3 regions of the Mycetohabitans rhizoxinica HKI 454 genome follow, and region 3 is predicted to be linked to each of the others. Evidence: predicted binding sites of a transcription regulator. Region 3 holds the regulator's gene; each other region holds the start of a gene.
What was found. The regulator LexA, encoded in region 3, represses DNA repair genes until DNA is damaged. The targets are predictions, from matches to a motif close to ACTGTATNNNNATACAGT.
Positions count from the first base shown of each region.

Region 1: the regulator LexA is predicted to act here: its motif matches at 1,740-1,757, upstream of imuA (translesion DNA synthesis-associated protein ImuA).
Region 2: the regulator LexA is predicted to act here: its motif matches at 1,983-2,000, upstream of dinB (DNA polymerase IV).

Region 1 is NC_014723.1:89,578-92,836, forward strand. Features, by position in the region: gene RBRH_RS19805 (hypothetical protein) at 1-103, opposite strand, end outside; partial or broken gene RBRH_RS21610 (DUF7673 family protein) at 1,053-1,142, opposite strand; gene RBRH_RS19540 (hypothetical protein) at 1,295-1,492, opposite strand; gene imuA (translesion DNA synthesis-associated protein ImuA) at 1,770-2,483, shown strand; gene RBRH_RS19545 (Y-family DNA polymerase) at 2,410-3,259, shown strand, end outside.
Region 2 is NC_014722.1:1,443,344-1,446,602, reverse strand. Features, by position in the region: gene RBRH_RS06750 (GntR family transcriptional regulator) at 1-621, shown strand, start outside; gene dinB (DNA polymerase IV) at 771-1,937, opposite strand; gene RBRH_RS06740 (chitinase) at 2,417-3,259, opposite strand, start outside.
Region 3 is NC_014722.1:1,727,965-1,731,223, forward strand. Features, by position in the region: gene RBRH_RS07605 (sulfate ABC transporter substrate-binding protein) at 45-1,094, opposite strand; gene lexA (transcriptional repressor LexA) at 1,318-1,965, shown strand; gene RBRH_RS07615 (hypothetical protein) at 1,986-2,402, shown strand; gene RBRH_RS07620 (DUF2939 domain-containing protein) at 2,427-3,089, shown strand; partial or broken gene RBRH_RS07625 (universal stress protein) at 3,147-3,259, opposite strand, start outside.

The DNA.
Region 1 (3,259 bases), on a different replicon from region 3:
TCAATGCCGGCGGGGGGGCCGACGCAGCAGCTTGCGGGCACGACTCCAACGCACGCATGTAGACTTGGTAGTCGTTCAAAGCGGCATTCAGATCAAAGTCCATCGGTAAGCTCGGCAATCGATAACAAGAAACGGCGCGGTACGAAGCGAAGCCGCACGGCAGGTTAGCTAAAAGTGGGAAACTGAGCACAGCGATGGGCTGTAAACGCCATGTTCTTGGCGGATAGTGCTATGCCCATATGCGGCAGCTATTACATCGTCTGTTGGTAACGCACACTGCTGAAGAAGCTCGTGTGAAGCTGGCAATGGTAAGCAGCACGCAGCCGAAACAACGTGCGGATCGAATAAGTGATGGTGCAGGTTGAGTTACATTCCACCATCCCGGACCGCACCGTACACACGTAGCTTGGAGCGCGCGAAGCTTGTCCATTTCGCATAGGTCGTTGGTAAAGATAGAGAAATTTATTACACAATCTTTACATAAAGGCCGCATGAAAGCGGGTACCCGTGGACACACCTGTGCACGTAGCAAGCCCTTTCCAATAGATCGCGTTGCGATATCATTAGTAAAATAAAAAAGATAAAGAGAATCGTTCCGCTCTAGATCCCAGATGAAAGAGCTTACAAAGTTATGCTTCTCTGCGATGCCGCGGACCGTGAGTAGAGAAGTCGGCTTGGCAGGGTTGCTTCAAACTCGCATACCTTCGCCTTCTCAAAGATGATTGGCTGTTGTGATGTTATTGCCGCCCCATTCGCGCCCTTATCCAATCGACAACTGACCGGTGACAGCGACTGCCACCCGGCGCGATCAACGGCTTTGGGTCAGTTGGATCCTTCCGACCATATCAACGGTGGCAGGGCAGGGTCAAGGTTAAGTCGTGGTTCAGGCGCCAGTTTGGCGCGTTCGTCGCGGACGTGAGCCTGTGTTGGTAATCACAACTGTTCCTGTTTGCTCAACGTCTTGTTCAACAACTCTGAAGGTATAAGAAGTCGCGGCGTAATCGCGCCGACTTTCACAAGTCGGGTTGGGTCTTCTGGTCGATAGTCTCAGACTATGTCCACTCTTTCACAAGCTCGGGACGCCATGCCTTCACGATGGCTTCGAACTGCGGGCCGTAGCCGAGCGTGTCGGGGTAGTTGTTCGCGCCCCTTTCACTGCGGGTGCCGCAAGTGCGCTACAGATCTTCAACGTGACGCTCGTCTAAGCCTAATCCGCCCGGCGAGAGCCAGCATCATCGACCGACTGACTGCGCGTTTTGGCTCATCGGTGACTCAACAGCCGCTTTTCAGTGGCTTACGTCTGCAGCAGCTGCACAATTTCGCGAAGCCGATCTCGATATAGCTCGGTCAGTGCCAGGTTGCGCTCGTCTCGCCCCAGTGGGTACGGCTCTGACAGCAGCGCGCCGAACGCTTGCAGCGCAACGCGCACCGTCATCGCTTGCCCGGTGGTCAGGTGTGTTCCATTGAGCGTTATGCTCGGTTCTTGAGTCATTCGTCAGCTTCGTCCTCGTTGGCAAACCACGACCATTGTTTTTTAGTTTAGCAAGTAGACAGCGTTGGCACCGCGCGGTCTGCGTCCACGGCTCACATGCGTGGCGAACCACCACGACACTATAGCGCCTTTGATGCGTTGCGCCCCCATGACGCTTTCCCGTAACACCTCACGCCATAGGTTGTGCGATATCGGTCGGTTTATTAATTCGTGCCAGATAAAAAGCGTCTTCTATCGATATAGTATACCTGTATATCCATACAGTATTTCGTTTTCCATGGGTCAAGCTTTGCCCTTTTCGCCCCAGTCACTGCACCCGACGCTGTGGCGGGGCGCTGAACTTGCGCGCGCGAGCGAGCGCCGCATCGATACCGGCTACACCACGCTCAATGCCGAGTTGCCCGGTGGCGGCTGGCCGCAAGGTGCGCTAATTGAGCTGCTTATTTCGCAACCCGGTATTGGCGAGTTACGCTTGCTCGCGCCGGCGCTGCGCACACTGCAACCGCGTGCCATCGTATTAATCAATCCGCCGCACACCGTGCAACCATTAGCGCTGCGCTATTGGGGCCTGGACAGTATCCACTGGTGTGTGCTGCGTGCGCCGAAGACGGCCGATGCGTGCTGGGCGGCCGAACAGGCGCTGCGCACCGGCTCATGCGGCGCGGTGCTGCTTTGGCTTACTAGCGTATCCGCCGACGTGCTGCGCCGGCTGCACCTGGCCGCCCAGCGCGGCGCGGCGCTCTTTTTCTTGCTGCGGCCGCTGTGCGCGTCGCGCAGTGCTTCGCCCGCGCCACTGCGTGTGGCGCTCGCGCCCGCCAGTGCAGGCGTGCAGGTGACGCTACTGAAGCGTCGTGGTCCGACGCATGACACGCCCCTCGATATCCCGCTCATTCCTTCTCCCATCTTATTAAGTTGCCATGGCCGTGTGGATCGGCGTGCATCTGCCTTACCTGCTACTCGAAGTGTTTCACCCGCGTGGGTATCCGCCTGACGCGCGTGGGTGCGTGGTGCTGGAGCAAGACCGCGTCGCGCATTGCGATGAAAGGGCACGCATGCTGGGCATTCGCGCCGGCATGCGCCGCGGCGGCGTGCTGGCGCTTGCACCGCACGTGCGCGTGCACGAGCGTGATCGCCTACGCGAAGCGGCGCTACAGCACAGCGTCGGGATGGCGATGCTGCGCTTTACCCCTCATGTCGTGGTGACCGACGAGGCGTGCGTGCTGCTGGACGTGAGCGCAAGCCTGCGGCTTTTTCGGGGTATCCGGGCACTGCGCCGCGATGCGCGCGCGCTCATTGACGCGCTGTGCGTGTCGGCTCAGTGGGCGGTGGCGCCCACCGGCTATGCAGCGTGGCTGTTGGCGCGCTCCGGAGGCGGCTATGCGCTGTCATTAGAATCGTTGGAACGTGTGCTCGGACGCCGGCCGTTGAACGTACTGCCGTCCGCGCGACGCTACGCTGATTGGTTCGACGGCTTAGGCTGCCGCACGATTGCCGACGTGTGCCGTCTACCGCGTGCGGGCCTGAACAAGCGGTGCGGCACGGCACTGCTCGAAGCGCTTGACCGCGCGCGCGGCTTGGCACCCGAAGGGTATGCGTGGCTGCAGGTGCCGCCCCAATTTGATGCGCGTATTGAGCTGCCGGAGCGCATTGAACAGACTGACGCGCTGCTGTTTGCTGCGCGCCGACTGCTTGTGCAGATGACCGGGTGGCTGATCGCGCAACAGCTGGTGGTGGTGCGCCTGACAGTGAGGCTGGAGCACGAGCGTG
Region 2 (3,259 bases), 280 kb from region 3:
ACATCAAGCTTGGTCGAGCATATCGTGGACCGGTTGCGCGAGCGTATTATCAGTGGGGAGTTGGCCGGCGGTACCGCCCTGCGGCAAGACCACATCGCCAAGGAATTTGGGGCAAGCCATGTGCCCGTGCGTGAAGCGTTCCAGCGTCTGCAGGCAATCGGACTGGTGACAATCCTGCATAGGCGTGGCGTGCGCGTCACCGTATTGGACCGTGTCGCCATCAAGGAAGCGGCTGACATGCGGGCGGTGCTCGAACCGCTCGCGCTGCGCCACGCTATGCCACACCTGCGCGCCGAACATTTCGAGGCGCTCGAAAGCGCCCACGCCGCGTGCGACGCCGCCAATTCGCTTGCGTCGTGGGATGCGGCCAACCGAGCGTTCCACTACGCGCTGGTGCGTCATTGCGCGATGCCCCGCCTGCTGGCGACGCTGGACGTGCTGCAATTGACCAGTTCGCGTTTCGTGCTCGCCGTCGGCCGGGCGCGCGGCTGGCAATCGCGCTCGAACCACGACCATCAACTGATCATCGACGCGTTGAAAAGCCATGATCTCGAGCGCGCCGCTCAATTGTTGTCACGCCACATCGGCACCATGGAGCGCGTCGGATTCCCGGTCAGCTAGCGCGGTGATATCCGTCGCGCCACCGAGCCGTGCTGCTGATCATCGACGGCTTTCGTCACGCACGTGAGTGCAGTAAGAGCGATCCTGCTCTGTCGCAGGTCGTTCACGAGTTGAGTCCGCTAAACACAGCACGGGGTGTGCAGTTCACCTCAACTGAGCCCCGCTTCGGCAAACGGCAACTTGTGTTGCACCGGCTCGCGCACCAAGCGCTGTGCGTGCGCTGGTCGCAGCGCACTGACCCGCACGCCGAGCAACCTGAGCCGCTTGTCCAGCGGCACGCGCTTCAGACATTCGGTGGCGGCACGCCGGATCACAACCGCATCCGCGGTAGGCTCCGGCAAGCTGACATCGCGCGTGACAGTGCGAAAATCCGCATAGCGCAGCTTCAGCCCGACCGTGCGTCCGACATAGCCCTTGCGCGTCAAGTCTTGCGCCACGCGCACGCACAAGTCCGTGAAGATCGCCGAGAGCGAGGCGCGGTCGTGGCGCACGTGCATATCACGCTCGAACGTGGTTTCGCGGCTCATCGATTTCGGCTCTGACGTGACTTGCACCGGCCGCTCATCGATGCCGTGGGCGACATCGGCCAGCCAGGCGGCATAACTGTGGCCGAAATGCTCCTGCAGCAGTCCGGGATCGGCCTTCGCCAGATCGCCGACCGTGGCAATGCCCAGCGACACAAGCTTCTCGCCCGCCTTCGGGCCGATACCGTTAACCCTGCGCACCGGCAGTGGCCAGATCCGCGTCGGCAGGTCCGCGATGGACAAAATCGTCATGCCGTCCGGCTTGTCCAACTCCGAGCCGATCTTGGCGAGTAGCTTGTTTGGCGCAACGCAGATCGAGCACGTAAGACCGGTCGCGTCGCGCACCGCCTGCTTGATGCGCATCGCCAACGCTCGCGTGTCGTCAGGCAACGCGGTCAAGTCGATGTAGATTTCATCGATCCCGCGGTCCTGGATCTGATCAGTGAATGTCGCCACCGCGGCCTTAAACAGCCGTGAATAGTGGCGATACGAGTCGAAGTCGGTGGGCAGCAGGATAGCGTCGGGCGCAAGCTGCGCGGCCTTCATCATGCTCATCGCGGAAAATACGCCGAGCGCGCGCGCCTCATACGTGGACGTGGTGACCACACCGCGCCCCGCATAATCGCCCAAGCGGGCGAACCGGCGCGTGCCGTCCGGCAGCGTCTGCGGCGCCGCCTTCCGGCCACCGCCAATCACCACCGCTTTGCCGCGCAACTCGGGATAGCGCAACAACTCGACGGATGCGTAAAAGGCATCCATGTCAAGATGGGCGATCCGGCGCGTCAGAACCATGGCAATCGGAATGGCGGCTGTGCAATGTTGAACGGCGATAGTATACCTGTATATTTGTACAGGCGGCGCAGCGGGAACGCGTACGTTTTGTCAAACCGGTAATCGCGGGATCGACACTGGCGTCGATGGCATCCGCATTCATTTCATATGGACTGCTTTTTATTGCTGGCCCGTACCTGCAACGTGTATTGCCGTGTTTCGCCTGCCCACCTGTCCGGCGCGCCAGACTCACGCTGTTGCCGATGACGGCGATGGTCGCGGCCCGCAGTCGGCGTTGCGGCGGGACCTCGGGTTGAACTACGCGCTGAATACGCACTGGTCATTAACCGCGTCGGTGCCGTATATGCCGCTGACAACCTATGCGAGCACGCCGATCAAGACGGCGAGCGGCACCACGCTGGCGGCATCCAAGGCAAAGTTGAGCGCCGCCCCGCTCATCACGTTCCCGACACTGTCCACGGGCCGCAACAGCGGCATGCTCAGACCTTCGCCCACACCTCCGACTGGCCCGGCACGTCGCCTTGCGTCCACCACTTTGCACGATACGTCACGCCGTGGTACTTGACGGTCATCCCGGCTGTATAGATTTGCGAGCTGGACCATTGCGCGCCCGGCGTCGGCTTGCCACCGTGCGAGCCGCCACCATACGACGAATCCTGCGTCACGCCAGTGCCCCAATGGCCGCCCAGTTGCCGGAACACCTGCGTGAATGCATACGGTTGCTGCGAAACGCCGGAACAACTGGGCGATGCGCCACCGCTATTGCTCGCACAAGCCTTGTCCCGGCCGATCGACCAGTTACTGAGCAGTCCGATACCATCCGAGCGAGCTTTGTCGAGCAGCGCCTTCGCGTCTGCCAGCGAGAACGTCTCGCCTTGCACGTCATTCTTGCCGATCATCGGCGTCACGCCAATCATTTGCCACAACTGGGCGTCGGTCTTCGGGCTGCCCGCCGCCTTGTACGCCGCATCCAACTGCGCGTAGACTGACGTGGCAGCGCGCTTCGCCGCCGCGCCCATGTCAGCTGTGCCATTGCCATAGTCCATCGCCATGATGTTGACCGTATCCAGCGTCACACCGTTGTCTAGCGCTGCGTCGAGTACGCGCAAGCCATCGGCGGTCAGCCCCGATGGCATCACCGGGAGAGTCAACGTTACATGCAGTGCCTTGCCGTTGGTGCGCATCGTGTGCTGCAGTTGCCGTACAGCCTGGAAATTGCGCGTCAGCGCCGCGCTGTCCGTTTGCGCCGCGCCTTCGATATCGAAATCGATATGCGTCAACGAATACGTATCGATCACCGTCTGATACGCCGCGGCCAGCGC
Region 3 (3,259 bases):
AGCCCTCTCAGGCCGCGGGCCGCCGCCTGGCAGCCATCGTCGGCTTACTGTGGCTGATAAATCGAATCGAATACGCCACCGTCGGCAAAATGCACTTTTTGAGCCTTCGCCCATCCGCCGAATGTATCGTTGACCGTGTACAACTTAAGCTTTGGGAACTGCCGGATCAGCGCGTCGGGCACCTTGCTCGAGCGCGGCCGATAGAAGTGCTTTGCCGCGATCTGCTGGCCCTGCTCGGTGTACAGAAAGTTCAGGTAAGCCTGCGCGAGCTTGCGCGTGCCGCGGCGGTCCACCACCTTGTCGACCAGCGCGACCGGTGGTTCGGCCAGAATGCTGACCGATGGCATCACGATCTCGAATTGGTCAGGCCCGAACTCCTTGAGCGACAGGAATGCTTCGTTTTCCCAGGCGACCAGCACGTCGCCGATACCGCGTTGCACGAAGCTGGTAGTCGCACCCCGTGCGCCGGAATCGAGCACACCGGCATTCTTGTACAGCTTTGCGACGAACTCGCGCGCTTTTTGCTCACTGCCACCCGGCTGGTGCAACGCGTACGCCCATGCGGCCAGGTAGTTCCAGCGTGCGCCACCGGAAGTCTTTGGGTTCGGGGTGACGATGGACACGCCCGGCTTGACCAGATCGTCCCAGTCCTTGATCCGTTTCGGATTGCCCTTGCGCACAACGAACACGATCGTCGACGTGTACGGCGCCGCATGGTCCGGCAAGCGTTTTTGCCAATCCGCGTCAATCAATCCCTGCTTGGCGATCGCATCGATATCGTAGGCCAGCGCCAACGTGACAACGTCCGCCTGCAAGCCATCGATGACCGAACGCGCCTGCGCGCCCGAGCCGCCGTGCGACTGTCTGAACGATACGGTCTCGCCGGTCTTGGCCTTCCATTCTTTTGCGAACGCTTGATTCATGTCCTGGTACAGTTCTCGCGTCGGGTCATACGACACATTGAGTAGCGTCCTGTCCGCGACGGCCGCGCCACTGGCCACGATGCCGCACGTCAGCACCCATGTCGCGGCTAACCGCCGCCACACCGATGCACTGTCGCGCTGCCGCGCCCGCCCCGTTACCTGTTCGCTCATTTGTATGCCCGTGGATGTCGTGAGGACCGGCCAAGTCTAACGAACGCGTTTCATTATCAAAAATAATCGTTCCTTATGCTTTTATATTCAAAAGTCGTAAGAGACCGGGCGGCGCGCCAACAATTTATGCCACGAGCAAACAGACAACGATTTCAAGTAACACTTGAAATACTGCGAATACTGTATAAAAATACAGGAACCTGTTCATCCATACAGTAACCTCATGACTAAACTCACCGCCCGTCAGCAGCAGGTCTACGACTTGATCCGCCGCGCGATCGAGCGCACCGGCTTTCCGCCGACGCGCGCCGAGATCGCTGCAGAACTCGGCTTTAGCTCAGCCAACTCGGCCGAAGAGCACTTGCGCGCGTTGGCGCGCAAAGGGGTGATCGAACTGGCGGCGGGTGCGTCACGCGGGATCCGATTGCTGTCAATGGAAGACGGACCGCACCAGTACACGCTGCCACATCCAGCGGTCATGCAGTTATCGCTGCCGCTGGTCGGTCGCGTCGCGGCCGGCAGTCCGATCCTGGCTCAGGAGCATATCGCGCAGCATTACGCGTGCGATCCAGCGCTGTTTGTGAGCCGGCCCGACTATCTTCTGAAAGTACGCGGGATGTCGATGCGCGATGCAGGCATCTTCGACGGAGACCTGCTGGCCGTACAGAAACAGCACGATGTGAAAGAAGGCCAGATTGTGGTGGCGCGGCTGGGCGACGACGTGACGGTCAAGCGCTTCCATCGGCTGGTAAATGGCATCGAATTGATCGCAGAAAATCCGGATTACGAGAACATCATTGTGAGCCCGGGACAAGAAGATTTTGAATTGGAAGGCATTGCGGTCGGCTTGATCCGCCCCAACGCGTTCTAAATACCGACACGGAGAAACCGATGAAACGACTTGCCCGCCTGTTTCCGTTACGCGCGTTCGGGCGCCTGCGTCATCTGCGAGGCCTCGTGCCATGCGGTGCATCATCGCACCCCGCCACTTCGTTCGGTCTGTTGATGGGCGGCGCGACGCCGGCACAGCGCCCGACCGCACCAATGCACGACGGCATGGCACACGTCGTGCGGGAGTACATGGAATTGCCATCTAGCTTACCGGCTTTCGCGCGCGTGCCGCTGCGCCACGGCGTGCCTCAGGCCGAACCGGCCCGTCGTCGCCCATGGCGGGAGGACGAACCGGTGCGCGTCTACCGCAGTGCATCGCGCGTGGTACTAGTGGGCCATATCGATGCGGTTTGCAGCATGATCGACCGGTATATCGCGGCAGAGGAGACTGGGGTTGCCCACGGTTTGCTGGATTAATTTGTTCGCGCTACAACTGCGCATATGACATCGGCCTCATTTAAGCGTCTTGTCGCCGCAGGGGTGACGCTGGCTAGCGGGGTGGCAGGCGTGCTCAGCTACGCGTCGCCTTATATCGTCCTGAACCGCCTGGAGCATGCAGCCGATGCGCGCGACGCCGAGACGGTCAATCGATACGTCGACTACCCTGCATTGCGTGCCAGTTTGAAACAGGAACTCAATGCACGGATCACGCGTGCGGTCGGCGCGCATGCAGATGATTCGCCGCTGGCGCAGGCAGTCGCCAGTGTCGGCACGATGGTCGGTTCCGCGTTAATCGCACCGATTGTCGAAGTCTATGCAACGCCAGACGGTGTGGCCGCGTTGCTAGCCGGCATGCCCCCGCGCGATTTGGCAAGCGACACGACACCGCCGGGCCCGGTGCGGGTTCCGCAAGCGAGTGCGACACGCGGCGCAGCCGTTTCCGGTACGTCGGATTCCGCCGGCCCCAGCGCACCAGGCGGCCGACAGCCCGCGGCCGGCGCGTCCGTAAGCGGCGAAGTTCGCGCGAGTGCCGCCTATCGCGGCCTCAACGAGTTCGTAGTCCGATACCGCACTGATTCGAAGGACCCGCCGTATAGGATGATTTTTAACCGAACCGGCGTTTTCAGCTGGCAACTTGTTGGAGTCAAACTCAACGGTTCATGATGCGGGTCATTGCGACACGGGGCCGACCCATGTGAATCCACACCGTAGCGCGACAACTCAAACCCTTTCCGCCGCTGCAGCGGTGGATAACTCGACTTCATTCGCTTCGCCCGCGCTCGAGACGGCAACCAGGATGCTGCAGCGAACGCGGTCCAGCAACTACGTATTCT